DNA from 2 places in the Alkalihalophilus pseudofirmus genome. Region 2 is predicted to be linked to the other one. Evidence: predicted binding sites of a transcription regulator. Region 2 holds the regulator's gene; the other holds the start of a gene.
The links. Region 2 encodes LexA, which represses DNA repair genes until DNA is damaged. Its sites were predicted from a motif close to CGAACATATGTTCG; they were not measured.
Positions count from the first base shown of each region.

Region 1: the regulator LexA is predicted to act here: its motif matches at 3,840-3,853, upstream of pcrA (DNA helicase PcrA).

Region 1 is NZ_CP117835.1:389,086-404,764, reverse strand. It holds gene ligA (NAD-dependent DNA ligase LigA) at 1-1,584, opposite strand, end outside; gene pcrA (DNA helicase PcrA) at 1,600-3,828, opposite strand; gene pcrB (heptaprenylglyceryl phosphate synthase) at 3,931-4,617, opposite strand; gene PQ478_RS02125 (bile acid:sodium symporter family protein) at 4,830-5,801, opposite strand; gene PQ478_RS02120 (hypothetical protein) at 5,875-6,483, opposite strand; gene PQ478_RS02115 (ribonucleotide-diphosphate reductase subunit beta) at 6,470-7,504, opposite strand; gene PQ478_RS02110 (ribonucleoside-diphosphate reductase subunit alpha) at 7,519-9,690, opposite strand; cobalamin riboswitch at 9,879-10,073, opposite strand; gene PQ478_RS02105 (phosphatidylserine decarboxylase) at 10,514-11,296, opposite strand; gene PQ478_RS02100 (YbjQ family protein) at 11,313-11,633, opposite strand; gene PQ478_RS02095 (alpha/beta hydrolase family protein) at 11,813-12,751, opposite strand; gene PQ478_RS02090 (transcriptional regulator) at 12,754-13,290, opposite strand; gene PQ478_RS02085 (alanine/glycine:cation symporter family protein) at 13,412-14,827, opposite strand; gene PQ478_RS02080 (PucR family transcriptional regulator) at 15,007-15,679, shown strand, end outside.
Region 2 is NZ_CP117835.1:2,479,444-2,495,122, forward strand. It holds gene ald (alanine dehydrogenase) at 1-447, opposite strand, end outside; gene PQ478_RS13320 (DUF2621 family protein) at 774-1,205, shown strand; gene PQ478_RS13325 (CcdC family protein) at 1,256-1,765, opposite strand; gene PQ478_RS13330 (aspartyl-phosphate phosphatase Spo0E family protein) at 1,959-2,246, shown strand; gene PQ478_RS13335 (ABC transporter ATP-binding protein) at 2,279-4,069, opposite strand; gene PQ478_RS13340 (ABC transporter transmembrane domain-containing protein) at 4,069-5,823, opposite strand; gene PQ478_RS13345 (YneF family protein) at 6,025-6,243, opposite strand; gene sirA (sporulation inhibitor of replication protein SirA) at 6,368-6,808, opposite strand; gene tkt (transketolase) at 6,949-8,946, opposite strand; gene PQ478_RS13360 (DUF896 domain-containing protein) at 9,158-9,400, opposite strand; gene PQ478_RS13365 (YneB family resolvase-like protein) at 9,539-10,237, opposite strand; gene PQ478_RS13370 (hypothetical protein) at 10,200-10,493, opposite strand; gene lexA (transcriptional repressor LexA) at 10,642-11,265, shown strand; gene PQ478_RS13380 (hypothetical protein) at 11,409-11,669, opposite strand; gene PQ478_RS13385 (hypothetical protein) at 11,734-11,967, opposite strand; gene PQ478_RS13390 (hypothetical protein) at 12,009-12,341, opposite strand; gene glnA (type I glutamate--ammonia ligase) at 12,655-14,004, opposite strand; gene PQ478_RS13400 (MerR family transcriptional regulator) at 14,112-14,507, opposite strand; gene PQ478_RS13405 (methionine gamma-lyase family protein) at 14,679-15,679, opposite strand, start outside.

The sequences.
Region 1 (15,679 bases), 2.0 Mb from region 2:
TTCAAATTCCATCGCAAGCGTCTTTGCTGCCTTTGAGCCGACAAAACGAACCCCCAGGCCAAACAACAGCTTTTCAAGCGAGTTCTCTTTTGAAGCTTCGATCGCCTTCAGTAAATTATCAACAGACTTCTCCCCCATACGTTCAAGCTTTAACAGCTCAGAACGATCTAATTGATAGAGATCTGCGACGGTGTGAATTAATTTATGATCAAATAATTGAGCAATGACCTTTTCTCCCAATCCATCAATATTCATCGCTTGTCTTGAAACAAAATGAATTAAGCCTTCACGAATTTGTGCCGGACATTCAGGATTAATGCAGCGAAGTGCCACTTCCCCTTCTAAACGAACTAGCTCGCTTTCACATTCCGGGCAATGAGTAGGCATGCTGAAGTCCCTCTCTCTGCCGTCACGGCGGTCCGTCAGCACATTCACTACTTCAGGAATAATGTCGCCTGCTTTTTTCACGATCACTGTATCTCCAAGCTTCACATCCTTCTCACGGATCAAGTCCTCATTATGTAAGGATGCGCGCTTAACTGTTGTACCAGCTACAACAACCGGATCAAGAATAGCCGTCGGTGTCACAACCCCTGTTCTGCCTACACTAAGCTCGATATCACGAAGAATTGTTACGACTTCTTCTGCTGGAAATTTAAACGCAGTTGCCCATCTAGGGCTTTTCGCTGTAAATCCAAGCTCTTTTTGTTGTTCGATGGAATCAACCTTGATGACAATCCCGTCAATTTCATAAGGGAGATCTGCACGTTTATCTAACCACTCATTTGTATACTCAATGACTTCTTCAATTGTCGGACAGTGCTTGCTTTCATTATTGACTTTAAATCCAAGCTCTTTTAGGTAAGCGAGGCCTTCGTGATGAGAAGCAAGGTCTTGGCCTTCTGCGTTACCGATCGCATAAATAAAGATCGACAAGTTCCTTTTCGCCGCAATTTTAGGATCTAATTGGCGCAAAGATCCGGCCGCTGCGTTACGAGGGTTAGCAAATTTCTCTTCCCCCGCCTCGCTTTTCGCTTCATTTAATGCTTCAAACGATTTCTTCGGCATGTACGCCTCTCCGCGCACTTCAAGACTTGCTTCTTGCTTCAGCTTTAACGGAATCGCAGGAATCGTTTTTAAATTATTCGTAATATCTTCACCGATTGTTCCGTCTCCGCGAGTTGCTCCGCGGACGAACTTCCCATTCTCATACGTGAGTGAGACAGCCAGTCCATCAATTTTTAGTTCGCAGCTATACGTTACATTATCGCCTACACGCTCGCGCACACGGCGGTCAAAGTCACGCAGGTCTTGATCATTGAAGGCATTTCCAAGACTGAGCATCGGAATTTGATGTTCTACTTTTTCAAAGAAAGGAAGAGGTTCCCCGCCTATACGCACGGACGGAGAATCCTCACTCACTAATTCTGGATGCTCTCCTTCTAGAGCAATCAACTCTTGCATTAGCTGATCATATTCGGCATCCGTTACAAGCGGCTGGTCAAGAACATAATAGTGATAGCCATACTCTTCTAATTTCTCTCGCAGCGTTTGCACACGCTTTTCTGCCTCTTGTCGGTCCATACTCTTCTTCCTTCCCTATTGCTTAGTAATTGGGGCAAACTTAGCAAATAAACGCTTCACACCAGTAGGCTGAGGGAAAGCAATATCAAGCTCAACAGCTTCGCCTTCACCTTTGATGCTGACAACGGTCCCTACTCCCCATTTTTTGTGCTCTGCTTTATCTCCAACAGCCCAAGCAAATTGATCACCGCCCGTTGAAGTCGATACAGATGCACGCACTTTAGGTTTTGCTGCTGGAGCAGAGGCTGTACCGCGTGACGCTTTCATCCAAGCCGGTGTTGGTTTATCCTCGTTCACTTGTTCAAGACACTCTTCTGGAATCTCTGAAATAAAACGAGACGGCGGGTTTGTATTTGTCTTACCATATAAGGTCCGCATCCTTGCATTCGTTATATAAAGCTGCTTTTCAGCTCTCGTAATCCCTACATAGGCAAGGCGGCGCTCTTCTTCCATTTCTTCTGCCTCAAAAAGCGAGCGGCTATGCGGGAAGATCCCTTCTTCCATACCAATCAAGAATACTAGCGGGAACTCCAGCCCCTTTGCAGAATGCAGAGTCATAAGCGTGATCGCATCCTTAGGTTTTCCTTCATTTTCATCGTCAAGCTTGTCAATATCTGCGACAAGCGCAAGATCTGTTAAGAATGCTACTAATGATTTATCATCATTTGATTTTTCAAATTCATTCGTAACCGTTATAAACTCATCAATATTCTCAAGACGGCTCTGTGCCTCGATCGATTGTTCGTTGCGGAGCATATCACGGTAGCCTGTCTTCTCTAGCAGTTCCTCGACTAACTCAGTCACAGATAAATACTCCTGCATTTGAATCCAGTGAGAAAGTTGATCTCTAAAGTCTTTTAATTTGCCGACCGTACGTGCTGTCAGGCCTACCTGCTCAATTTCCTGCAAGGCAGCAAATAGAGAAAGGCCTTGTTCAACAGCATACGCTCCAATTTTATCAACAGTTGTCGCACCTATGCCTCGTTTTGGAACGTTAATAATCCGCTGCAAGCTGATATCATCGTCAGGGTTGGCAATAAGACGCAGATACGCAAGAACATCTTTAATTTCTTTACGATCATAGAACTTAGTGCCGCCGACGATGTTGTACTCAATATTAGACTTCACAAAATATTCCTCAATTACACGTGACTGAGCATTAGTTCGGTAGAGAATCGCAATATCTGAGTTAGTGTGCTCCCCGCTTCTCGTTGCTTCACGGATCTTCTCGACTACAAACTGTGCTTCCGATTGCTCCGTATCTGCCCCGTAGTAACCAATCTTCGGGCCGTCGTCATTTTCTGTCCATAGATTTTTCGGTTTACGGTTAAAGTTGTTCTCAATTACTTTATTTGCTGCATTTAAAATCATTTTGGTTGAGCGGTAATTCTGCTCTAGTAAAATTACGGTCGCATCCGGGTAATCTTCTTCAAAGGATAAGATATTAGCAATATCCGCCCCCCTCCAGCGATAGATCGACTGATCGGAATCCCCGACAACGCAGATATTTTCATATTTATCACTAAGCATTCGGACAAGCATATACTGTGCTTTATTCGTATCTTGATACTCATCTACCAAGATGTACTGAAACTTGCGTTGATAGAATTCTAAAACCTCTGGTACAAGCTTGAACAGCTCGATCGTCTTCATGATAAGATCATCAAAATCTAAGGCGTGATTTTTCTTTAATTGTTTTTGGTACTCCACATATACTTCAGCTGCCGTTTGATCATATGGTCCCGTTGCTTGACTCATGCAGTCATCAGGCTTCTTTAATTCATTTTTCCAGCCGCTCATTGTTCCAAGGATGCTTCTTGGATCAAATTTCTTAGGATCAATGTTCTTGTTTTTTAGAATTTGCTTTATAACAGATAATTGATCTGAGGAATCTAGAATTGTGAAATTACGGTTGTAGCCGATGCGGTCAATATCACGACGCAAAATACGGACACACATCGAGTGAAAGGTAGAAATCCAAATATCTTCAGCTACCGGTCCAACAAGTTTTGCCACACGATCTTTCATTTCTCGTGCAGCTTTATTTGTAAATGTAATCGCTAGTACGTTCCACGGCGCAATTGCTTTTTCACGCAGCAAATAAGCGATGCGATGGGTAAGAACCCGTGTCTTTCCACTTCCCGCGCCAGCCATTAGTAATAACGGACCTTCCGTATGAGTTGTTGCTTGTCTCTGCTCAGGATTTAAGCCTGAGAGCATTTTTTCTATGATCTTTTCTTGCATACTTCCACCACCAAACAAATGTTCTTAGTTTATAGTCTACAATGCCTTACCAGTTGATGCAATCGAATGTCCAGCCGACTTCTGCTTTTAATGTACATTCTATTAAGATTTCGTTGCTTTAACTGTTTCTAATGCAGCCTTTAAATCTTCATAAATGATATTTCCTACAACAATCATATCCGCTGCTTCAGCCATCTCTTGTGCCTCTTTTAGTGAGTTAATGCCACCGCCGTAGACGAGCTTCGTTTCATTTAATACGTTTTTCACCTGGTGCACCAAAGAAGGATCTCCGTATGTCCCGCTGTATTCAATATAGAAGATGGGAAAACGGTAGAGGTTCTCAGCCATTCTTGCATAAGCCAACACGTCTTCTACATCAATGTCCGTATTTGCTTCTGTCACTTTAGCAGCTTTGGCCTCGGGATTTAAAATGCAATACCCTTCCATCACAATCTCGTCCCAGTTCATGATTGCTCCGTACTCTTTGATCGCTTGATGATGCAGTCCTTGTATCCAGTCAACGTTCTGGCTGTTCATCACAGACGGGATAAAATAATAGTCAAATCCAGGTGTGATTGCTTCAAGATTTGAGATTTCAAGAGCAGCCGACACAGAGTAACGTCGTACACGAGCTAACAGCTGCAACGTGTTATCCAATGTCACCCCATCAGTCCCGCCAATAATTAAGCCATCTGTACCTGATTCACAAATGGCTTCTAATTCTTCATCATTTATTTCTTTATTTGGATCTAATTTAAACACATGCTTCCATTCCTTAAATTCAAGCATGAATCTTCAACTCCTATAATCTACCCTCTTCTATGCAGCAGGGTTCGCTATGCTTATCTTGTGATTCTGAACGTCATTATATCAAAATCCAAGCCCCTTGTCGCCCGGCAATAGGAACCTAAACCAAACACTCAGTCTCCCAAATAAACAAAAAGCTCCCTCCCATACTTTCTAAGTCAAGGGAGAAAGCTTTTTCATTTTATAGAGATTGACTACCCTGCTTGTTTCGCTTCTGCTTCTTGCTCACTTCCATTTTTCTTTCTAGACCAGATTGAGACTAGCGCTGGTCCAGATACATTATGCCAAACAGAGAAAATAGCGCTTGGCAGAGCCGCGAGCGGCGAGAAATGAGCTGCCGCAAGCGATGCCCCGAGCCCAGAGTTTTGCATCCCGACTTCAATGGAGATCGCTCTGCGTTTGGCTTCATCGAGTCCGCATAATTTAGCTGTTACATATCCAAGGAATAATCCGAAGCTATTATGAAGCATTACAGCTAAAAAGACGAGTAAACCTGTTTGAGCAATATTCGCTTGGTTTACCCCGACAACCGCGAGTACGATTGCTAAGATTGCTGCAATGGAAATAATCGGCAACGTCTTCACACTGCTCTCCACAGCTTTCGGGAAGAAGCGTCTTGCAAGCAAGCCAAGAGCAATAGGGATAATGATCACCTGAATAATAGATTGAAACATTGCACCAGCATTTACAGGAAGCCATTGTCCTGCTAACAGCAATAAAATAGCCGGTGTTAATAACGGCGCTAGCAGCGTTGAAATAGACGTCATAGCAACAGAAACTGGCAGGTCCCCTTTAGCTAGGTACACCATAACATTAGAGGCGGTACCGCCAGGACAGGCGCCGACAAGAATTAATCCTACTGCAAGTTCAGGCGGAAGCTGCAGTAATACAGCAATCGCATAAGCAACTAATGGCATAATCAAAAATTGAGCAATCACACCAATCACTACAGGTACCGGCTTCTTAGCGACAACACTAAAGTCGACAGCTCTCATCGTAAGACCCATTCCAAACATAATCACACCTAAGAGAAGCGTGATATGAGGGGCGATCCAAGTAAATAACTGCGGTGCAGAAAACGCAATAAAACTACATAAAATAATAATAAGAGCAAAATACTTACTCATCCACAAACCAATTTTTTCGATCTTTCCAACCGGTTGCATCGAACCCCTCCTTTTCAAATATTTAAACAATTCTAACTTTAAAAGAAGGTGAATGCAACCTTATTTGGTGAAATTATCTGACAATATTTGATATTGGATTTCCGCTTAACTCAAGAAAGCGCTTAACAATTTCACTGGATACATCTCTTCCAAATCGGACCATCATGAAGTTATCATGATAATTCATAATGTCAGGTTCATTGGTCAACACCTCTTCAAAACCTCCTTTCATCAGCAGCTTTTGGAGAAGCTTTTTGTATAGAGCACTATCACCATTAAGAGAATCCAAATCCCAGTGCCACCGGTATTCTAGTGATATAAGGATATTCTTCTCATAGTCGCCTTGATCGAGTAAGGCTGTTAATAATGAACTTGCCGCCTGCTGGTTTCTATACGGAGGCGCCACCTCAACCACACCTAATACACGTATCTCTTTCATTTTCACCCAACGTTCATATGGCTCAGGCGATAAAATCAGCGCATAGCCCACAATTAACTCTTCTGTATAAGCTAAGGCTAGATTCACATCCAATGTTTGAAAGGCATTCAGCATCGCTAGCTGCTGTTCACTTGGCAGCCTGAATTGCCCTAGCCCATTGTGAAACCGGTATTTCTGCAACAGCTTCCCGACGAGGGGGCGGTCAGCTGTTACAGATACCGTCTTGTTTTTAGAGTTCATCAAAGCCGTTGTCACTTGAAACTTTCGCATATTGTCGTGATTTTTGTTCAAAGAAATCACTTTTTGCCGCATTTACATCCTCGTAAGCCTTAATCCATTTAAATACATTTGTACAATGCTCAGGAAAAATATGATCGTAGCCGAGCTGCTTTGCTCTTTTATTTGCAATGAATTTTAAATAGGACTCCATCTCATCAGAGGTTACGCCTTCAATCTGCTCACCGATGATATAGTTGAACCATTTCAATTCAAGCTCCACTGCCGTCGTTAGCGACTGTTTGACGAAGGATTCCATCTCTCTATTGTTTAATTCAGGATGCTCTTCAAGTAATTCTTTAAATACATTCGTAAATAAATACACATGAAGCTGTTCATCACGGTTAATATAATTAATCATCGTTGAAGTAGACACCATCTTCTGGTGTCGGGCGAGGTTGTAGAAGAAGGCAAAGCCTGAATAAAAATTAACTCCTTCTAAGATCACATCGTAAACAATCGATCTTGCCAATGTATCTGGTGTAGGGTTATCTGCAAATTCCTCGTACCCATCTACAATAAATTCATTTCTCTCTTTTAGGACAGGATCATTTTTCCAGTAATCGAAAATCTCATCCTGCGTCGCTTTTGGTACAAGACTTGAGAGCACATAGGAATAGCTCTGGTTATGAACGACCTCTTGAAATGACAGCACACTCATTAATGCAACAAGCGATGAATCTGTTAAGTAATCAGCTACCTTTAATGAATAATCCGTTTGTACACTATCTAGGAAAGCAAGAAGGCCGATAATCTTTTTAAAGGCCTCTTGTTCTGTTTCTGTTAGATTCTGAAACTGCTTGGCATCATGGCTCATATTAATTTCAAAAGGCGTCCAGAAATTAGCGAGCATGTTTTTATAGAGAGGATAAGCCCAGCTGAACCGTACATCATCCCAATTCAATACATTTGAACTTTCCCCATTAATAATTCCTGTTGAAGCATTCGGGGCGTGTGGATTATAAAGTTTTCTTTTTTGAAGTGTCATTTCATTTCCTCCTCTTAACTTGAACAGCTTTCACAGTCATCTACTGAAAGCGACGTTGAGCGAACGTAATACGTTGTCTTTAGCCCTTCTTTCCATGCAAGCAAATGTAGATCAAGGAGCTCTTTTGCTTTGACGTTGTTTGGAACATATAGATTAAATGAAATTCCTTGGTCGACATGACGCTGACGAGCCGCATTTTGACGGATGCTCCATGTTTGGTCAACTAGGTGAGCCGGCTTATAATACCAAGTGGTCCGAGAGTTGAGGTCAGGCGCCACAACAGGAATACGATAATTTTTCTTCTCTTCCACGTAATATTTTTGGAACAAAGGATCAATAGAAGCAGTAGAACCAGCAATAAGAGAAGTCGTTGCATTTGGTGCCACAGCCATCACGTACCCGTTTCTCATGCCATGCTTTGAAATGAACGAACGAATCTCATCCCATTCTGCGCCTTCGTATCCACGTTCACTAAAGAACTCGCCCGTTTGCCAATCAGACCCTTCATAATGCGGATAGGCACCTTTTTCAGCCGCTAATTCTGCACTAGCTTTAATCGCCGCTTGATTAATCCGCTCATATACACGCTCCACTTCCTTAACAGATTCCTCACTCTCCCAAGCGATCCCTCGCTTCGCCAAGTGATGATGCCATCCGTACGTACCAAGGCCGATCGCTCTGTACAGTTTGTTCGTTTTCTCTGCTTGTTTTACGCCGATTGAATTTTGATCAATCACATTATCTAGCATCCTTACTTGAATCTTCACGACCCTTTCTACCACATCATCTGAAAATACTTGAGCCAGCGACAATGAGCTTAAATTACAGACCACATAATCTCCCGGCTGCTTCTTAATCGAAATCGTATCGTCCTCAAGTGTTTCTTCCACAACGGTTGTCGCACTCATATTCTGCATAATTTCAGTACACAAATTAGAGCCGTAAATCATTCCTTTATGCTTGTTTGGATTCAGCCTGTTTGCTGTATCCCTGTAGAACATAAACGGGCTTCCTGTTTCAAGCTGAGAGAGCATAATTCGTTTCATAACTTCGATCGCTGGAATTTCTGTACGCGACAGTTCATCATTCGCTGCACATTGCTCGTACCTTTTACGGAACTCTCCATTTCCTTTTTTCTCATCATAAAAATCTTCAAGAGAGAATCCCATTTTCATCCGAACTTCATGGGGGTCAAACAAATACCAAGTATCTCTCTTCTCAACAGCCTCCATAAATAGATCTGGCAAAGATACAGCTGTAAAGAGATCATGAGTTCTTTGACGCTCGTCCCCGTTATTTAATTTCGCATCGAGAAAAGCAAAGATATCTTTATGCCAAACATCCAGGTATACCGCTATAGCGCCTTGCCTCTGGCCAAGCTGGTCTACGCTGACAGCTACGTTATTTAGCTGCTTCATCCAAGGAATAACGCCTGAGGAAACATTTTTAAATCCACGAATCGATGAACCTCTTGCACGAATCTTCCCTAAATACATACCAAGCCCGCCGCCGTTCTTACTCACAGTTGCCGCATCGGTACAGCTATCGAAAATCGACCTTAGATCGTCTTCCACCGTATCGATAAAGCAGCTTGAGAGCTGGCCTCCCGCTTTGCCGGCATTACTCATTGTCGGTGTAGCGACTGTCATATATAAATGTGAGAGCGCCCAATAGGCTTCCTTTACCAATTCAAGCCGGGACCCTCTATTCTCTTCTGACATTAGAGTCATTGCTATAACCATCCAGCGCTCTTGCGGCAGCTCTACGATTTGATCATTAAAGGCCTTTGCCAGGTAGCGGTCTGCTAATGTTTTAATGCCTATATACGTAAACTTTTGATCTCTTGCCGGTTCAAGCGTTAATGCGAGTTCGTATAATTCTTCCGTTGAATACGAGCCTAATCTTTCATCATAGATTCCCTTTTCAATCTGCGTTTTAAGATACTCCGGAAAACTTGCACTAAGCACTCTTGGTTCTACCCCTCGTTGTGCTGCTATTTGTTCTCTCAAATGGTTGATATAACAAGCAGCTGCCACATAAGTCCAATGCGGCTCCTCCACAGATAGTTCATTTAAAGCATGTGCTGCACGTTTTTCCCATGTTAGATGCGACGTTTGCTCTAACCAATCAAGATCTACCTGCACATCTAGCGGGTTATCTTTTTTCTCTTTTACGTTTATCTTCATTTGTCCCACACTCCTTCATTCAGCTATGTACATTTCATTTGCAAATAAAAAACGCCCTATCTCTCAGGTTTGAGAAATAGAGCGTAAAACGGACTTGGTCATTTGCATACCTTAATCGAGCTAGAATGCACCTTGCAAAAACGCACAAATCTAGCCGCTGCCGTCTCACTTCTCATCCCCCGAAGATAGCTGACTGAGAAATGATGGCAGGTCTCCTGACTTGTGCTTCTCTTTACTCTGAGCCTTCCCGTATAAGCACCTTTCAGCTCTCTTATACAGTGGTTGTCTCATTTCATCCACACTTACAGTTGCGGGGACAGTTCTGGATTTTCACCAGATTCCCTATTAAGCTGCCTAGCAGCACCAACATTCCACAAAAACAATATATAGTTGTTAGTTATGATTACTAATACGATATATTGATAGATTAAACGATATCAGGGGTAGAATGCAAGGATTATATTTTTGTAGGTGTTAGGCGGCTGGGTGGTCAGGTGGTTAGGAGATTGGGGGAATGATTCACATATAAATAGAACTGGAAAATAAGCGTATGTTATCGGAGTATTGTATAGCTTCAAAGCTTGAAATGCTTTAAACATGGCGTATAGCGGGCTCGCCGCTGCTGAAATATGCTTCGCTTTCCGCGGTGAGCTGCTGAGCTCCCGGGCCGCCCGCGGAAAGCGTGCGCCTTCAGCGGAGGTAAACAAATAATGCCAGGAGGGACTAGCCTATATCCTTACTTGTCGTATCTGTAAAATCTGGCTTGTCATGCCCACTATTGAAGTAGAGGATCATTACATGCTAAATGCCGTTAAACAAACGTTTAATTAACTCGATTGGTCAGCTTTTGGCCCATTAGTACGTCTGCTGGCGTCTGCTTGTCGGCAAGCTCCATCAAACCTTTTTCCCCAACTAAAACAACGGTTGAGCCAAAGGAAAAGTACCCCATCTCTTCACCTCGGGATAAGGTTGAGTTCTTGTGAGTAAGCTCAATCGTGTTAACATTCATCGCTCCTACTTTTACAACAGCTAACTGTTTGCCGGAAACGTTTAGCTCTGTTATGACTCGATAGTTTCTTGAAAGCGGCCTTCTTCCGTAGAGAAGCCCCCAATTGTTCACAGGGTAAGATCGCCCGCCTAACGTCCATTGCTTTGTGATTTCAGCATCTGCCGGGCTATGGATGCGGTGATAATGACTAGGGCTTAAATAAAGTACCATTACTACGCCGCCATCATATTTCCCTGCCGCTTCACTAGACCCTAACATTTCTTCTAAAGTATAATCTTGCCCTTTCACATGAAACGTGACACCAGGTGCTAGGATATGCTGCTCAGCCAAAATGCCATCAACCGGACTAACGAGAATATCTTCTAGCTGATTAATCGGTCTGCTCTCTGGCTTTAACCTCCGGATGAACAACTCATGCAAACTCTTATAGGAATGAACAGGCTCTAGCATTTCTTGTTCATTTAGATTAAACGTTTTAGTAAACGAACGATTCACTCTTCTGCTCATTTTAGATTCTGCAAAACTCTTCAATATAAGAGAGTTCATTTTATGATTTGATAACTCTATAAAAAGACGATACAGTGACTGTTTAACCATTCGTGCCTCCAATAATTTACTTCTCTAAAATTTTAACTGCTGTTCCATAGGCAATAATCTCTGCAGCCGAACCCATAACGGTTGATGACTGCAGACGCATGCCAACAATAGCATTGGCCCCTTTTTTCTTCGCATCTTCTACCATTCGATGAATAGCAAGCTTTCTCGCCTCATCCATCATCTCATTGTACCCTTTAATTTCTCCTCCGACGATCCCTTTTAATCCAGCCGTAATATCACGGCCGATATGTTTCGTTTGAATCGTGCCTCCTTTTACATACCCAATCACTTCAGTAATTTCAGCACCAGCAATCGTATCAGTAGTCACTATCATCATAATCTATTTCCTCCTCTTTTTCTTTTTTCCTCTCTATAATAAATACGATTAGTACCGCGATAAAGCTCAATATGTTTAAAGCTAAAGTTGTCAAAGCCAACGTGATATCAATAAAAGCAAAGATTATCGTTAACACCTGAAATAGAATAGCAAGACTAATAAGTGAAGCCTTCCACTTTCTATACATGTTTAACAAGCCACTCTTTCATCGTTGTTAACAGCTCGTTGGACAATGGTTTACTTCCTGTTTGTTTATATGCTCTCTTCAGCTGAAGAATCGAATAGTCTTCTGCTTGATCTCTTAGCATATGATTCATGTTCGGAATAATCTTGGCTTCCACCTCGCCGCTTGCGTACCTTTCCACTTCAAACACTCGCTCCGGCGTGACTTGCACGTCCTTTGAGCCCGTTACAGCTAAGATTGGACACTCAACTTCCTCAAGTACCCTACGTGCATTGAATTGATAATGTTCCCGAAACCATTTCGCATTCATTTTCATTCCTTGAACACGTACGGTTGCTGATTCCGAGCGAATCATTTTTTCATCGAATTTAGGTCCCTGCTTCTCCGCCCGCTCGGGAACCTTTAACACTTTTAACAACTTCCCTTTTATACCGCTTATTTCTTTTAAACTGCGAACAGCCTGCCCTCTTTGATGGGCCAACGCCTCAGCCATCGTCTCAGCAGCACCTGCTAATAAAATGACTCCAGCAAGCTCCTCGTCTTTAGCTAAAGCTGGTGCAATCATTGCCCCTTCACTATGACCAATGACAAACACACGACGCGGATCGACTTCCGGCTGTTCTTTTAAAAAGCGGAGCACAGCTTTTGCATCATCAATCAAATCCCATAATCCGGCCTCAAGATATGACCCTGTTGATGCACCAACTCCACGTTTATCATATCTCAATGTGACAAAGCCATTTTCTTTAAAAAATGCAGCGAGCAAGTTATAAAGATTAAACACTTGCCCTCTTTTTCCATTCCCATCACGATTAAGGGGACCAGACCCTGAGATAATGAGTACTGCAGGATAGGACTGCTCTTTTTTTTCAGGCACTTCAAGCGTTCCGCTAATTGTAAGGTCACCACGCTGTATCGAGACCATCTTTGCCATGATCATTCCACCTCTGGTATTGAAATGGTTGCTAACGTCCGTGCACGTCTATCTTTATTCGGTTTCTTCTCCACCGCTTCCTTAATGAGATGACCAAGCTTTTCAGCAAACTCTTCAAACTCCTCATCACTTAGGTGAATCGTAGTCTGCCAATATCCTAGCCCATCTTCTTTATATGAAGTCGGTTGTTGGCTCATGACATACCGTTCAAATTCTTTTGCTAAATTCGCTTGATAGGTCATAAAATAACGAAGATGTTCTTCAGGTGCTGTTTCTTCTAATTCCTTATCTGTGATCGCTAAATTCTCAACCAGCACAGCATATACTTTCTCTACCGTTCCTCTTACTTTGTTTGTTTCCACCACGTGAATCAATTCAGCGTCTGATAAAATTTTTAAATGGCGGTACATTGTTGCTTGCGGAACATCGCCTAAATGATCAATTAGCTGCTGTACTGTTTGGTTGGGAGATTTAACAAGCTCTTGAATAATTCTCATTCGAATAGGATGAAGCATGATATCTGCTTTCTTTTCAGCCAAAACATTTCCTCCATCTCATTATTATCATTTTATATAATGATAATAATATACTTTATAGTATATGTCTACTCTCTCCATAAAAAAGAGGCTCTGTCTTTATGACAGAACCTCTTTAAGCTAATTAACTTGCTTGTTTTGCATTTGTTTTAGCTGCTTCATAGAAATTATTAAAATAATCATTTGTCTCAGCTACAATGACTTTCCAAAGCAATAATAAAGCAATTAAGTTTGGAATCATCATCAATGCATTGGCCATATCTGCAAATGCCCATACTGTTGCCAGATTTGCTACAGTACCGACTCCACAAGCTGCGATGTACACTAAACGATAGCCTGCGATACCTTTTGAGCCTGCAAGGTATTCAAAACACTTCTCGCCGTACACATACCAGCCGACAATCGTCGAGAAACCAAAGAAGATTACTGAGAATGAAACGATATATTCACCAACTACTCCAAGGACCGAGCCAAACGCCGCACTTGTTAATGCACCGCCTTCTAGCGTTGCATCATGAGCAACCCCAGATAAGACGCCGCCTGATGGATCCCAGAAGCCTGTTATTAATAATGTCAGCCCCGTCATCGTACAAACAACGATCGTTACAATAAATGTACCCGTCATTGCTACAAGAGCTTGTTTTACCGGGTGGTCTGCACGAGCGTTACCAGCAATTAATGCTGCCGTACCAAGACCAGCTTCATTTGAGAAAATACCACGAGCAACCCCGTTACGAATCGCTTCTGAAACAACGATTCCTAAGAAACCACCCGCTGCCGCTACAGGATTAAAGGCATAATAGAAAATTAGTTCAAAAGCAGGAATGATCATATCATAATTTAAGATCAAGATGATAAATGCCCCACCCATATATAGGAAAGCCATAATCGGAACAAAGAAACTTGCAACCGTACTAATACGCTGAATACCACCAAAAATAATGACACTTACTAATACAACTAAGATTAAACCAGTTACCCAGTTTGCCATACCAAAGCTGTTGCTCGTTACATCAGCAATCGTATTTGATTGCACACTATTCCCAATACCTAAAGCCGCAAAGGCACCAAATAAAGCAAAGGCAACAGCAAGCGCCTTAAACTTCCGACCGAGCCCTCGCTCGATGTAATACATCGGGCCACTCGAATATTCGCCCTTGTCATTCTTCACACGGTATTTTACAGCAAGTAATGCCTCTGCATATTTAGTTGCCATACCTAGTAAACCAACAATCCACATCCAGAAAATTGCCCCAGGACCACCAAGCGTAATAGCTGTAGCTACCCCGGCAATATTACCGTTTCCAATTGTTGCCGCAAGCGCTGTCATCAATGCTTTAAAATGACTTACATCACCTTCAGCTGCAGCATCTTTACTATCTTCTTTACCAAAACCAATCTTAAATGCATAGATAAGACGGCGGAATTGCAACCCTTTTAAAACAAGGGTTAAAAATAAGCCTGTCCCAAATAATAAGATTAAACTTGGCGGACCCCATAATACATTATTAATCTTTCCTAGTATGTCTAAGATGTCCATCACATTCACTCCCCACAGATAACGCTTTCATATATTATAATAAGATTGTATATGTTATTCTAACATGACGATGCAAGCTTTTGTTTGTGAGAGCACACAAACTGAAAACGCTTCACTTGTGATTTTAAACAAAAAGACTGACGACTTATGTCTTATTTTATAGAGTAAGGAGTTTTCCCATGAGCGATAACAAACGCGAATCTTTCAATCGGCAGTTTGATTCATTAGAAGAATTTGTTGATACAATTAGCGAACGTCTTCAATGTCCTGTAACTATTGAAGATTCAAATCACCACCTGCTTGCCTATAGTTCTCATGATGACGGAACGGATGCCGCCAGGATTTCAACTATTATCGGCAGACGCGTGCCAGAGAAAGTCATTAATCGCTTTTGGAAAGAAGGGGTGATTCCAACCCTTAATCAAAGTGATGAACCGCTTATTATTCCGCAAATCAACGATATCGGGCTTGGCAATCGTGTGGCCGTTTCTATCCGAAAAAACAATGAAGTGCTGGGCTACATTTGGGTGCTTGAAGTTGGTCGAAAGCTTACGGATGAAGATCTAGCCGACTTGAAGTTCGCTGCAAGCAAAGCCAAAAACCAACTGCTTCAATTAAACATGCAAAAGAAAAAGAAAGAAAAGAATCATCAGGAACTGCTTTGGCAGCTGATTACAGGAGATGCTAGAGACCACAAGCATATCGCTGATCAGCTTTCGAAAATAGGGGTTAACCCAACTAAACCGCTGGCTGTGATTTTATTCAACTTTGAAGTAATGTCCGATGACTTGTATAAAAAGCTTGTTTATGTTGCAAAAACGACTCAAAAAGTAACGATTTTAATTCAGACCT
Region 2 (15,679 bases):
TTCAAGGAATTGGGCACCAATTTGAGACGCCATACGGCCAGCTACCTCACTCATTGGAGTAAGTAATGGAAGAGTTCGTCCCACTTGAACGGTTTCATATGCAATGGCCGTTACTTCTTTTTCAACTAATGCTTTTGCAAGCTCTGCTTCAGCTGCTAAGTGCAAGTATGTGAATAAAATAAGACCTTTTCTGAAATAAGCATATTCAGATGGGAGCGGCTCTTTCACTTTCATAATCATATCTGCTTTTTCCCAAATAGCTGCAGGGTCAGCTTCAATTTCAGCACCAGCTTGAACATATTGCTCATCACTAAATCCGCTTCCAATACCCGCATTTTTCTCGATTAATACATGATGCCCAGCTTGAACGAGCGTCATCACACTTGCAGGGGTCATCGCCACACGATTTTCATTGTTTTTTATTTCCATAGGTACACCAATTAACATGTAGACATCCTCCTTTGAACTCTTCAACATTTTCTTATTTTCAGTATAATCATTCTTAGTCAAACTGACCTTGTGGAAAATAATCAAACAACTCTGTCTCTTTTTGTATTTTTCCACAAATCATAAATTATCACTTCACACATGTAAAAATTAAGATTATACCTGTTCTACCTTACCCATTTTCGCCTTCCTCTACCTATTCTATCCCCTCATTCATCTGCCTTTTTACATTTTGTCAGCTTTTAAGGAGAAAAATTAGACACCAATAGCAGTTTTAAGTTGTTTATGGTAGGATAGAATCGATACGTAGAAGAGGTGAGAATAAAATGCCTACTTGGTTTATGTGGTTTATCGTACTATGGACCATCTTTTTGATTACAGTGATGTTTATCGGCGGATATTTCATGTTCCGTAAATTTCTTAAGCGTCTGCCTAAAGAAGATGGAAAAAGTATTCTAGATTGGCAAGACTACTATATCGAGAAGACGATTCATTTATGGGACGCAGAACAAAAAGCATTATTAAATGATTTAGTTGAACCCGTTCCTGAATTGTTTCGAGACGTCGCTAAAGGAAAAATTGCGGGGAAGATCGGTGAGCTTGTATTAGAAGAAAATGCGAGTGTATTAACCCAAGATTATATTATCCGCGGATACATTCTAGCTACGCCTAAACGTGATCATAAATTTTTAAAGAAAAAGTTAAAAGAAAAAGAAATCGATATGACACCATACAAACAATTGCTAGAATCATCTTAAACAAAGAACTCGCTCAATAGAGCGAGTTCTTTGTTTAAATTCGTATTCGTTTATGTTTCAGCAGGTACGATTATTTTTTTAGGGGGATTATTTATTAATTCTGCTTCAAGTTTTCGATAGGATCGATACATCGAAATCCGCCACGGAATAATCATTCCATAAGCAAGTAAAAAGAACATGCCAGCGAGCTCTTCAAATTGAACAGCGTCCCCAATGATCAGTTTAAACGTGATTCGAGCAACTAATAGACCGACTAATATAAATGCAAACGCTTTTGAACGTTTTAAATAAATTTGATTGCGCTTAATTTCAAAATTAGAGGTTTTTATTAATAATATGGAAAAAATCATGCCGACAGCTAATGCCTCAATCACCTGCCACCAAGCAGGGCGAGCTGGTTCATAGAGAAACATCAAAAAACCAGTAGACATAAAAATCGGAGGTAAAATAATTTTTTTTGCAGAAGCTGGACGTTTCGTTGCCTTAAGTCGAATAATAATAGCTAGAGTAGCCATTATAGCTGCCCCGATTGTTGATAATAATATATACGTATCACTCAATTTAGCTCACTCCTTTCTCATGAGCGTACCCATCCCTTTAAACATACCTTAAAGCGTCCTCTCTTTCAAACATTATTCAAACATTTGATAAAAAAATCTGCTCTTTGACAAATAAAAACGAAATATTCGCTTCTCTTTTAGTTAGGACGTTTCTTCCAAATAATTCAGATTGTTTTTAAATGAGGAGAATATTATGATATATGTAAGCGATTCGTGGAGGGTTGCACCTATGACAAAAAGGCAGCTAGAGGATTCATTAAGAAAACAAACTAGTAATTTTATAGAAGACTCAGTGCAAGCCGCAAATGAGAGAGTAACCGAAGAATCCATTGAAGAATCGATCGAAAAAAAACGGAATGAATTAATTAAAGTTGGTACAAGCAACGGTCTTCATTCTAAAAAAGCCGTTGAAGTAAGTCAGCAGCTAGACCAGTTGTTAAATAAATACGATCGCTTATTAAAAGAGAAAATAACAAAATAGAACCGACTTAGCAGATGCCAAGTCGGTTATTTTTAACTCAGTTTAATTTTTTCATTAGACCCTTTTTGCAGGAGGTACATTTTGTGATAGAGACCTCCTCTTTCTAACAGCTCTTCGTGATTACCTCGCTCAACAATCTCTCCTTGATGGAGGACCAAAATTTGATCTGCATCTTTAATGGTTGATAATCTATGGGCAATCGCAATCGTCGTTCTACCCTCTTGCATTTTTCTAAGTGCCATTTGGATCGCTTCCTCTGTTTCTGTATCTACATTTGCCGTTGCTTCATCTAAAATGAGTACTTTTGGATTTGTGGCCATCGTTCTTGCAAATGATAAAAGCTGACGCTGTCCACTTGATAGCGTTGACCCACGTTCTGCTAAAACTGTGTCATATTGATTTGGCAAACGTTGTATAAATTCATCTGCCTGAACAAATTCTGCTGAAGCACGCACTTGTTCATCGCTAATGCCATCCCGGTTCAGACGAATATTATGTGCGATCGTCCCCGTATACAAAAATGGATCTTGCAGCACGAGTCCGACCTCTCTTCTTAGTTCCTCATTAGGATAACTGTATAATGATTTGCCATCGATGATAATATCACCTTTAGATAATGGATAAAATCGCATGAGCAAATTAATAATAGAACTTTTTCCGCTTCCGGTATGTCCGACCAGCGCAACCGTTTCTCCTTTTTTAACTGTAAATGAGATATTCTTTAACACATCCGTTTTCCCGTCGTAAGAAAAAGTCACGTCACGAAATGTAATATCCCCTTGTTCGATTCTGTGAGGATCTCTCCCCTGTTGGCTCGGTGCATAATCTTGATGGTCCATCAGTTTAAACACTCGTCCTGCTGAAACAATTGCCTGCTGAAATAAGGACAATCTCATCATCATTTGGTTAACTGGTTCAAAAAAGCGATCTAAGTAATTAACAAATGCATAGATAACCCCGATCTCAACAGGGCTGACAAAGGATGTCACACCAAAATAGCTTAGCACTAAGATTAATGCGAGAATAGAAATAAGATCCACCATCGGCCGAAGTAGCAGCCCATCTAATTTCATGCTCTTCATACCAGCATCTAGATGTTCATCATTGACTCGCGAAAACTCTTTTCGCAACCGTTTTTCCTGCCTGAACATTTGAATAATCGCCATACCTTGTATTGATTCATTCATTTTCGCATTTAATTGGCTTAACCTTTCACTCATATCCGCATAAAACTTTGAGCTCCATTTACGATAGAGCTGCATTAAGCCAAGCAAGATAGGAATTAAAAATAAGCAGTAAAGCGCAAGTGTAGTATTTAAATAGAACATCGCTACAAAAACACCGATTAAAAACATGATGTTTTGGACAAAAGTTGCTAATACCGTTACATACAGCTCCTTGATTGATTCTGTATCATTGGTAATGCGAGAAATCAGCCCCCCTGCAGGCGTTTTATCGAAGAAAGCCAGCCCTAAACGCTCTACATTACTAAATACATCGACTCGCAGCTGTTGAATAATTCTAAGAGATACTTTTTGAAATAAAAAGGATTGAAAATAATTAACAAACACTGAGGAGATATGCAAACTTAGATACAGAACTGCTAAAAGTACAAGTTCATTAGTCGGAAAAACTTGTGGTGTGAGATAATCATCGATAAAAATTTTGACTAAAATAGGACCCATTAATTCCGCAGCTGTAGCAAGGAGCAGCAATGTAAATGCAATCGATAACGTTTTAGCATGCGGCTTTGCATAGCCTAAGAGACGATAGAGGACCTGTCGTTGTTCTTTCTCTGTTAATACACGGTCTTTATGTTCCATTACTCCTCGCCACCTCCTCTTACTACAGACTCTAGCTGCTGCTGCTCATACATGCTGCGATACCATCCGCCTTCATTCATCAATTCTTCATGAACACCACGCTCTATTACTTTTCCATCTGCTAAAACAAGTATTAAATCTGCATGTTTAATTGCACTTAAGCGATGTGCTGTAATAATCGTTGTTTTTCCGCGTCGGTTTTCTCTAAGTGAGTTTAGTATTTGTTCTTCTGTCTTTGCATCAACAGCTGATAAAGAATCATCCAATATAAGAATATTAGGATCAGAGATAAGCGCTCTTGCTATCGAAATTCGCTGCTTTTGACCTCCAGAGAGCGTTACTCCTCGCTCTCCAACAACAGTATCGTACCCTTGATCAAATCGAGTGATATCCTCGTGAATGTTTGCTAGTTTACAAGCTTGAACAATCTCTTTGAAACTAGCATCAGGCTTTGCAAATGCTACATTATCAGCAATCGTCGCTGAGAAAAGGAAATGTTCTTGCGGTACGAGTCCAAATGCTTTCTTTAATGCATCAAGGGAATATTCATTTATTGAACGTTCATTAATTCTTATCGATCCATCTGAGACATCATACTCTCGCTGCAGCAATTTTATCAATGTAGACTTACCACTGCCTGTTTTTCCTACAATCCCGAGTGTTTGACCTTCTATTAAAGTGAAATGCAGTTCAGTCAATGCATTTTTATCTGTACCTGGGTATGCATAGGAGTTCAAGGAAACATCAATGTCTCCTTTTGCGACCGTATCAACTGTCGCCAGCTCATCTGTAATATCTTGCTTTTCGCTTAACAAATGCTTAATACGATCATATGAAGCTCTTCCACGTTCCACAATGTTAAACAGCCATCCAAAGGCAAGCATTGGCCAAATCAACAGACCAAGATAGATGGTAAAACTCGTTAACTGGCCGATTGTCATTTCATCAGCGATCACATAACGCGCGCCAAATACAACAGCAAGAAAATAAGACAACCCGACAATCAATGAAATCGTAGGATCAAATAAAGCATCTACTTTGGCAACCGAAACATTTTTTTTGACAACTTGCTCCGATTGCGCACGAAACCCTTCTATTTCACGTTCCTCTTGACCAAAAGCTTTTGCTACTCTGACCCCAGTAATACTTTCCTGTACATTGTCATTCAAATCAGAAAAAGCTGCTTGAGCCACATGAAATCTTTTATGAAGCAATGTTCCATAATAACTTGTTAAAAGCGCCATGAACGGCATCGGGATCAAACTGATCAATGTTAACTCCCAGCTGATGGTGAGGGCCATTGTTAAAATAACAAAGCCTCCCATTGTCAGAGAATCCACTAAAGTAAGCACACCTTGCCCTGCCGTCGCTTGAACAGCTCTAATGTCATTTGTAGCATGTGCCATTAAATCGCCAGTCCGCTGTTTTTGATAAAATTTACTCGACATATTTGTAAAATGTTCATATAACTGATTTCTTAAAAGACGGGCTAAACGAATCGCAGCCCCAAATATCATAATCCTCCATACAAAACGAAGCACATAGACGATGAGTCCTACACCTAGTAAAACTCCAACCCAAGAAAGCAAGGTTGTTGTCGTCAACGTCTGCTCTGCGATATGATCCACAATCACACCCACTATATACGGGGGTAATAAGGTGAAAATAGAAACAAAAGCCAATACTAATATACCCAACCCATAAGAAACACGTTCACGCTTGAAAAACCACCATAAGTCTTTAAATACAGACATCTTACCAATTTCCTCCCTCGCAAAAAACCGAAAGTAATTAATATTCCGTAAATTAAATGGATACGTATATGATAAATATTACATATTCCATCCACCCTTCTCATGTATTGGAGCCGCTATCTTATTTCCTTTTTATGTATGATAGCATAACATCTTTTTACAGTAGAAAAACACCCCAATATGAGGTGCTTGTCCGATACATTATTTCGTTTGTTGCTTTTGCATTGCTTTCATCATCTGATTTATCTTCTTTTGTGATGGATTTTGACCCATTTGCATCATCATCACTCGAAGCATTTGCTCATTAATTGGCGGGTTCTTCTTTAAATAAGACATCATCGTCTTACGTGCGATAAAGAAACCGATAGCAACACCCGCAAGTACTGCGATCGTGTAGCCTAAAATATGAATCCATGGCATACGTCCAACGTCCTCCTTCAAACAAAATAAACCGTTCAAGCTTAGCCTGAATCAACCTACATTATTATATCGTAACGAGACCGTTTTTAAAAGCTCCTTATGAAATTTGTTCCTATTTATCCGCTTAGACAAACTTAACTTGCTTAATAGGATTAAGCCATCCAAAACGATGATTTTCAAAATTGATGGCAAAAAAACAAGGGTCTATTTTTCTCAGCACTTCAAAAAACATCGTTTCTGCTTCAATTTCACCAGTCGATGTTAATGATAGGTGTTTCTTATAAATTAGTAATTCAGCGCAGCTTTCAGGTTGGGCAAGGTCAAGCACATGGATATGTTTATTTACTTTATAGGAGGATAAATTTGAAAAAGCAGCCATCATTTGTTGCTGCAGCAACAAACCAGGCATCGGCTTTGAAATATACTCTATCTGCAAATCAATAATTTGCTTTTGTTCAGGTGAAGCCATCGTTCTTTCTAAAAATAAATGAAATAGTTTTGACTCTTGTCCAAAATAGTGCTGCGCAACGTCCTCTTCTAGTAAAAACAATTGATAATGTCTCATTCGCTGCACCCCTTTCATTCATTTCTTTACGATAAGTATAGGGGATGCTTCCTAAAATCATTGTCTTAAACTGGCGAGGAATTTCACTAGTTTTGTCGAATAAAAAGACCGCCTAAACAAGAGGCGGTCTTCATCATTCATTATTTATTTAATAAAACTTTTGCTTTAGCAACCACATTATCTACAGTAAAGCCATACTCCTGCATAATGCGCTCTCCTGGTGCTGATGCTCCAAATTGATCAATTGCAAGTACATCGCCGTGATCCCCAACATATTTATGCCAGCCAAGAGATGCTCCCATTTCAATACCTAAACGAGCTTTTACATTTGGAGAAATAACTTCATCCTTGTATTCTTTTGGCTGTGCTTCAAAGCGATCCCAGCTTGGCATGCTGATAACAGATGCATGAATGCCTTCTTTTTCAAGCACTGCTTGCGCTTCTACTGCTAGTGGAACCTCTGAACCAGAGGCTAATAAAAGTAAGTCTGCATCTCCATTTGCACGAGATACAATATAAGCACCTTTTTTCACACCTTCATAAGCCGTTTCCTTTGTTCCTTCAATAGTAGGAAGGTTTTGACGAGTAAGAACTAATGCTGTTGGTGTATCTTTTGATTCAAGCGCTAATTTCCACGCTGCAACCGTTTCATTGCTGTCACCAGGACGAACAACAGATAAACCAGGCATTGCACGAAGAGCTGCTAATTGTTCAACAGGCTCATGTGTCGGACCATCTTCACCTACAGCAATACTATCATGTGTAAAGACATAAATGACTGGAAGATTCATTAATGCAGATAGGCGGATAGCGGGACGCAGGTAGTCAGAAAACACAAAGAATGTTGCTCCGAATACTTTCACTCCCCCGTGCAGAGCCATACCATTTACAGCTGCACCCATCGCAAATTCACGAACACCAAACCACACATTGCGGCCGCTGTAATCTTCACGAGTAAAGTCACCAAGATCTTTCATCATTGTTTTGTTTGAAGATGCTAAGTCAGCTGAACCTCCGATAAGTTGAGGAACATGTTTAGCAAATGCATTTAATGCCTCACCTGATGATGCACGAGTTGCTACGCTTGAGCCGACATCATATACTGGAGCATCTTGATCCCAGCCCTCAGGAAGTTCGCCTTTAACAGCAGATTCAAATTGGGCAGCAAGCTCAGGATAAGCCTCTTTATATGTTGCAAATAACTCATTCCAGCTTTCTTCCGCTTTTGCACCTTGTTCTTTCACATTATTATAAAACTCTTTAACGTCTTCAGGAATGTGAAAATCTCCATCGCCTTCCCATTTATATGCTTCACGTGTAAGCTTCACTTCATCAGCACCAAGCGGAGCTCCGTGAGAAGCTGATTTACCAGATTTGTTTGGAGAGCCGTAGCCGATAACTGTCTTCACTTCAATTAACGTTGGACGATCATCTTCTTTAGCCGCTTTAACCGCACGGTTAATCTCATCAATGTTATTTCCGTCTTCCACACGAATGACTTGCCATCCGTATGCTTTATAACGATCTTCAACGCTCTCTGAGAATGAACGGTTTAATTCACCATCAAGTGAAATATCATTTGAATCATACATCACAATAAGGCGGCCTAATTTTAAGTGTCCTGCTAGTGATGCTGCTTCTGCAGAAACACCCTCCATTAAATCTCCATCTCCACAAATGCTGTATGTGTAATGATCAACGATATTGTACCCATCACGATTATATGTACTAGCTAAATGACGTTCTGCCATTGCCATACCTACTGCCATTGCCACACCTTGTCCTAATGGGCCGGTAGTAGCTTCTACTCCAGGAGTATGTCCAAATTCAGGGTGACCAGGTGTCTTACTTCCCCATTGACGAAATGATTGTAAGTCTTCTAGAGAAACATCATATCCAGTCAAGTGAAGAAGGCTGTAAAGCAGCATAGATCCATGACCAGCAGATAATACAAAACGATCACGGTTTGCCCAATCGGGGTTTGAAGGATTGTGCTGCATATATTTTGTCCATAGACTAAATGCCATCGGAGCTGCACCCATTGGCATACCTGGATGGCCTGAGTTCGCTTTTTCAATACTATCAATTGATAATGTACGAATGGTATTAATTGCTTTTAATTCAACATTTGTTGACATGATTTCGTTCATCCTTTCCGTTACTGAAAACGTTGTATTCGTGTTTCATCATATACTTTCTTGCCCGTTTTAACAAGCGGATTCGACAAATTCTCACCGGTTTGTTGCATTTTGACACTCTCCTTACTATTTCTCAACTACAGAAGTCTTATCCTATATTTAAGAGGTGTTTTTATAGAAAAGAAAAACCCTCTTTATAAAAAAGAGAGTTTTAATGGGTGAAGCCGCCGTTCTTCTTCTGTTTACTATCTTTCAATGCTTGAGGTGTCACATCATTTCCCTCTTCATCTACTACTTTTACGGAGTGCAGCTGATTTTTGAAGGATTTACGGAACGTTTGGATATATTCTTTTCTAAGAGCTTGCTGCTCTTTTTCCTCTGATTTCGTTAAGCCTGTTGATTTTGATCGTTTAGAAAGCTCATTAATTCTAGCAATCTTATCTTTTGATAGCATTTGATTCACCACCTTTAAAATGAACACGCGTAAATATGATCACATTTAAAATGTACATATCTAAATATGAACAAATCCTACTGTATCATGAATCTATAAACACTATCAAGTGAGGTGTATTGAGCTTTACGAGCTAATTTAGCTGTTTAAATCTTGATTTGATTTCGCTTCTTCATATTCACGATACCGGCGATGGACAGTGGCTTTTGAAACATCATAACCGAAACCTCTTAATGTCGCAGCTATATCATGAAAAGTTAATTTACGCTCACGAAGCCGGACAATATCTTCAATGGGTACTTCCTTTTTATCCCTGCCGCCTATTCTTTCGCCGCTTAGATTATCTTGAGGTCTATATCCCCTTTCCACCGCTGCCCTCATCCCTCGCTTTATTTTCAAATTATGTAATTTACGTTGATACTCTTCAACAATTGAGACGATATCAAGAACCATCGAATCTGCTTCCGATAGGCGCAGCTCTCCCTCATCCTGAATCGTATAGATTGTAATATCATCTTTTCGGAGCTGATGAAGGATAGCCATCTTCGCATGTCCGCGCCCAAGCCGAGTATCATCTTGGACCAAAACTGATTGTGCTTTGTCTTCCTTAATAAGGTCTAGTAATTTCAATATTCCTTCACGATCGATTTCATAACCGCTTGCTTTCTCTTCAATTACGTGCACCACTTCTAGCCCGTAATCTTCAGCTATCTTTTCTAATTCACTTTTCTGTCTTTCGATGGATGTTTGCTGTGTTTCTTTTTCTGTGCTTACTCTACAATAAATAATAGCTTGGTTATTATTTATCATTTTGCTTGTCTTTTTGTTCGTACGCATAGGCATACAGATTTTCAATCTCCTTTGTTGATTCATCTTTGTCTAAAGCATCTAATTGGCCGGCTTTTATAACTTCACCGTTTGAGAGCGGCTCTTGCTCATTATTAACTAAATCATACTCTTGTGCAATCGTATTTGTCATATCATCTTGGTCTATATTTCCGCCAGAGAAAAGAATCGAGCTATACATAAACATCAATGCGAAAACCGCAGTAATCATAATAAATAATTCTTGTCCTGAAAATTTTCTGATCATTTTCATCACCCCATAAGAATGTTTGTTCCCATTCACTATAAATGAGAACACTCGTTTGTGTCAAGCTAATTTTAGAACTTATGTTTGCATTACGTATGTTCGCATGGTACAATTTAGTCAAGAAGGAAACAAAAGCGAGGTGTTATTCGTGTCAAAACTATCAAAACGTCAACAAGAAATCCTAGATTACATTAAGATAGAAGTGAAGAAAAAAGGTTATCCCCCTTCTGTACGTGAGATTGGAGAAGCGGTGGGACTAGCGTCAAGTTCAACTGTTCACGGCCATTTATCTAGACTTGAGAAAAAAGGTTTAATCAGACGAGACCCTACCAAGCCTAGAGCAATCGAAGTACTAGAAATGGATGAGCTAGACCCAGTTGTGCATGAGAAGAAAACGGCTTACGTTCCGATTGTAGGTAAAGTCACAGCCGGTATGCCTATTACCGCCATTGAGAACGTTGAGGAATACTTGCCTCTTCCTGATCACTTGGTAACAAATGATTCCGTTTATGTTCTTGTTATCCAAGGAGATAGTATGATTGAAGCCGGTATTTACGATGGCGATATGGTCATTGTCCGTCAGCAACAAACTGCTAATAACGGCGATATCATTGTCGCAATGACGGAAGAAAATGAAGCGACAGTGAAACGCTTCTTCCGTGAAAAAGATTACATCCGATTGCAGCCGGAGAATTCTACTATGGAACCAATCTTACTAAAAGATGTAACGGTTCTCGGAAAAGTCATCGGAGTGTTCCGTACCCTTCATTAAATATTCATATAAAAGCTTGTCCTCAATACGCTTGTTCTCTATATTATGAGGACAAGCTTTTTTTATGATTGTATTTATAAAAAAAAGATGAAAAGTTTAAAAGCTAGAAAGCTTTCAAACTTTTCATCTATATGAACAAGAGTTTAAAACGCCCACGGCCTTATGAGCGGAGCATTGTGATCTTCTTTGCTCGTTTTATACCCTCTTCGTCTAAACTGCCGGTCCATCTCTCTTACCATCGTACGATATTGATTCTGATCCAACCGTCCATCTGCAAATAAGTAACATGCAAAGGCATACGCTAAAGCAGAAGTGTCAATATTTACGGTTACATCAACATCTGAATTTCCACTTTCATGAACGAAAGCTTTCGTTTCTGTTTGATTACGATTACGATGTTGCATCGTCATTCACCTCTCTTATGTTGAAATGGGCATTAGCTATGCTAATACCCATTAAATAACGGAATTATCTACGTGAACGTGCACGTGCACGAGCATAAGCTTCTGCATCTACGAAAACGTCTACTTCTGAGTTCCCGCTGTCATCTACATAAGACTCATTAAAGTTAAAGTTGTAGTTCTTATCCTTTAACGTATTTTCATTATCTACACGGTTGCGGTTCTTATTATGACTATCAACTTCTGCATTTAACCAAACACCAGCAACATCACGACGTCTTTCTCTTTTCTTACGACCCATTTTATTCTCCTCCTCAATTATGGTCTTAACTTCTTAGCTGCCTACCAAAACCAATTCCAGCATTTACAGCAATGTTTTCTTCTGCGGTCGCCTGCTACAGGACCTCTATCGCGATCCCTCCGGCGCCTGCGATCTTGATCACCTGCTACTGGGCCGCCGCCATCGCCGCTGCGTGCATTTGCTCTAGCAAACGCCTCAGTATCTACAAATACATTAACATTAGAGTTTCCACTATCTTCTACATAGGAATAGTTAACGTTATAGTTGTAGTTCTTATCTTTTAAAGTATTCTCATTTTCTACCTTATTTTCATTCTTGTTATTTGCCCATACGTCAGAGCCACCGTGATCACATTTCTTATGACACCACCACATAACTTTCCCTCCTTTTTTCTTGGAATACTTATATGTATGTCATGTAGTATGATAGCGTATAGACAAGACTCTAGTTTTTGTTTATTTTTTTACATTAATTTCATAAAAGCGTATGCGAAACATTTTATGGGATTAAAACTAATCAGATCTCAAGAAAGCATTATAAATGCAGTTTTTTTGTGAAGGAATATATTCAAAGCCTGACAGTTACGATGATCTACACGACTTGTGTAGATATATAGAAGTTGGTAAAGTTTAGAGGGATTAAGAAGTAAAGAAAACCCCTTTAACTGAGTTAAAGGGGTTAACTGTATTAATAAGATGACATATATTGCTCGCGCTCCCAAGGGTGAACTTGTGTGCGGAACATGTCCCACTCGATTTCTTTTGCTTCAACAAAGTGCTCCACTGCATGCTCACCAAGAGCTTTTACAAGAACTTCGTCTTTAACAAGCTTATCAAGAGCATCTTTAAGTGTAGCTGGAAGGTCATTGATACCTTCTTCTACACGCTCTTCTTTACTCATTACGTAGATGTTACGATCTGTTGCTGGTGGCGGCGTCATTTTCTTCTTGATTCCATCAAGACCTGCAGCAAGAAGAACAGCCATTGCAAGGTAAGGGTTAGCAGCCGGGTCTGGACTACGAACTTCAATACGAGTACTCACACCGCGAGAAGAAGGAATACGTACTAGCGGGCTGCGGTTTTTCATTGACCAAGCCACATATACAGGAGCCTCATATCCTGGAACTAAACGTTTGTATGAATTCACGATTGGGTTCGTAATAGCTGTGAAAGCTTCAGCATGCTTTAGAGTACCGCCTAAGAAATGCATAGCTGTTTCACTAAGCTGCGAATCTGTAGACTCGTCATAAAATACGTTGCCGGTTTCGTCAAATAATGACATGTTACAGTGCATACCAGAACCATTTACACCAAATAACGGCTTAGGCATGAACGTCGCATGCAAACCATGCTTACGTGCAATTGTTTTAACTACTAATTTAAATGTTTGAATATGGTCACACGCTGTAACCGCATCAGCATATTTAAAATCAATTTCGTGCTGGCCTGGAGCAACCTCATGGTGAGAAGCTTCAATGTCAAAGCCCATATCTTCAAGTTCTAAAACGATGTCACGGCGGCAGTTCTCACCTAAATCAGTTGGTGATAAATCAAAGTACCCACCTTTGTCATTAAGTTCTAGAGTCGGTTCACCGTTTGCATCATTCTTGAATAAGAAGAACTCTGGCTCAGGACCAATATTGAATGCAGTAAAGCCCATATCCTTCGCTTCAGCTAAAACGCGCTTTAAAATACCACGAGGATCACCTTCAAATGGTGTCGGCTCTTCACCTGGCTCACCTGGTTGATAAATATCACAGATTAAACGTGCCACTTTACCTTTTTCCGGCGTCCAAGGGAAGACAACCCATGTATCAAGATCTGGATATAGATACATATCTGATTCCTCAATACGAACAAACCCTTCAATTGATGAACCATCAAACATCATTTTGTTATCTAATGCTTTTTCAAGCTGATCAACTGGGATTTCTACGTTTTTAATTGTTCCTAATAGATCAGTAAATTGTAAACGAATAAATCTTACGTTATCTTCCTCAGCAATTCGCATAATATCTTCGCGTGTGTACTTTGACATTGTTATGTATTCCCCTTTCAAATTCTTTAAAAATGTATTTGCAGAATCGGTTCCCTAAACTAGAATACCCTGATTCCATTCATACGAAACCGATTCATACAGCCTTTTTAATGGAAAAATCTAGATAACTGACCTTGAATAATTGATGCCCTGCCGTTTCTTCCTGCCATCATTAAATCTTTTTTAAGATGGTTTCTTAATTCTCGGTCAGAAAGCGGCTTTTTAGAAGCTTCTTCTTGATCAGTACGCATTTGCACTTGCTGTTTCATTTGAATAATTTGTTTAATTCCTGAAATGTTAACCTTTTGATCTAGCAACGCTTTAATCTCTAATAATCGATCTACATCATTAAACGAGAATAATCGTTGATTCCCATCGGTTCTAGCAGGCTTTATTAATTCATGCTGCTCATAATAACGAATCTGCCTAGCTGTAAGTTCTGTCAGCTTCATTACTATCCCTATCGGAAATAAAGGCATGCTGCGACGAATTTCATCATTCATCTTGCCACCTCCTTGTCTTCTCATAGATTAGTATAAACAATGTCAGTTTCTTTGTCAAACTCATGTCAGCTTCCCTTACATAAAATTTTTCGATATTTTCTCTTTAAATAGAAAGTTCAGAAATATCTTCAGTAAAAAAAGCGTTCAACCGAACAGATTGAACGCCCTCTTTTATATTATTCGATCAAGTGCTTGTAAAACGGCAAGTTTTACGTGTTCATAAGTAAGTCCGCCTTGCACGTACGCAAGGTAAGGAGGTCTTATTGGGCCATCGGCAGTTAACTCGATGCTTGCTCCTTGAATAAATGTGCCTGCCGCCATAATCACATCATCTTCATACCCCGGCATATAACTTGGCTGCGGTTTAACATGCGCATTTATCGGAGAAGCGGCTTGGATCTCTTGGCAGAATGCAATCATTGTTTCAGCATCTTTAAAGCGAACAGATTGAATTAAATCTGTACGTCTTTCATCCCAATGAGGAGAAGTCTCCATTCCTGCTTCTTCTAAGCATGCTGCTGTAAATACAGCGCCCTTTAAGGCTTGAGATACGACATGGGGAGCTAAGAAAAATCCTTGGTACATTTCTAGCAGGCTGTATAAGCTAGCACCGCCTTCAGCCCCAATACCAGGTGCAGCAAGACGATAGGAAGCAAGTTCAATTAATTCCTTATCCCCGACAATATAGCCGCCAGTTTTAACAAGGCCGCCGCCAGGATTTTTAATTAAGGAGCCGGCAATTAGATTAGCCCCCACTTGAGTCGGTTCTAATGTTTCAACAAATTCGCCGTAGCAATTATCAACAAAAACAATAACGTCCTCTTTAATTGAGCGTACAAAGTCAATCATTTCTTTTATTTCGTGAATGAAATAAGAAGGACGATCCCCGTAGCCTTTTGAACGTTGAATCCCTATCATTTTTGTATTAGTATGAATCGCCTCTCTGATTGCATTTTTATCAATCCAGCCATCTTCTACTAACGGAACTGCTTTATAGCTTATTCCAAATTCCTTTAACGATCCATTTCCATTACCTCTGATTCCAACGATCTCTTCAAGGGTATCATAGGGCTTTCCTGTGATGTATAAAAGTTCATCGCCAGGCCTAAGCACTCCAAATAATGCCGTAGCAATCGCGTGTGTCCCTGAAATAATCTGCGGACGAACGAGTG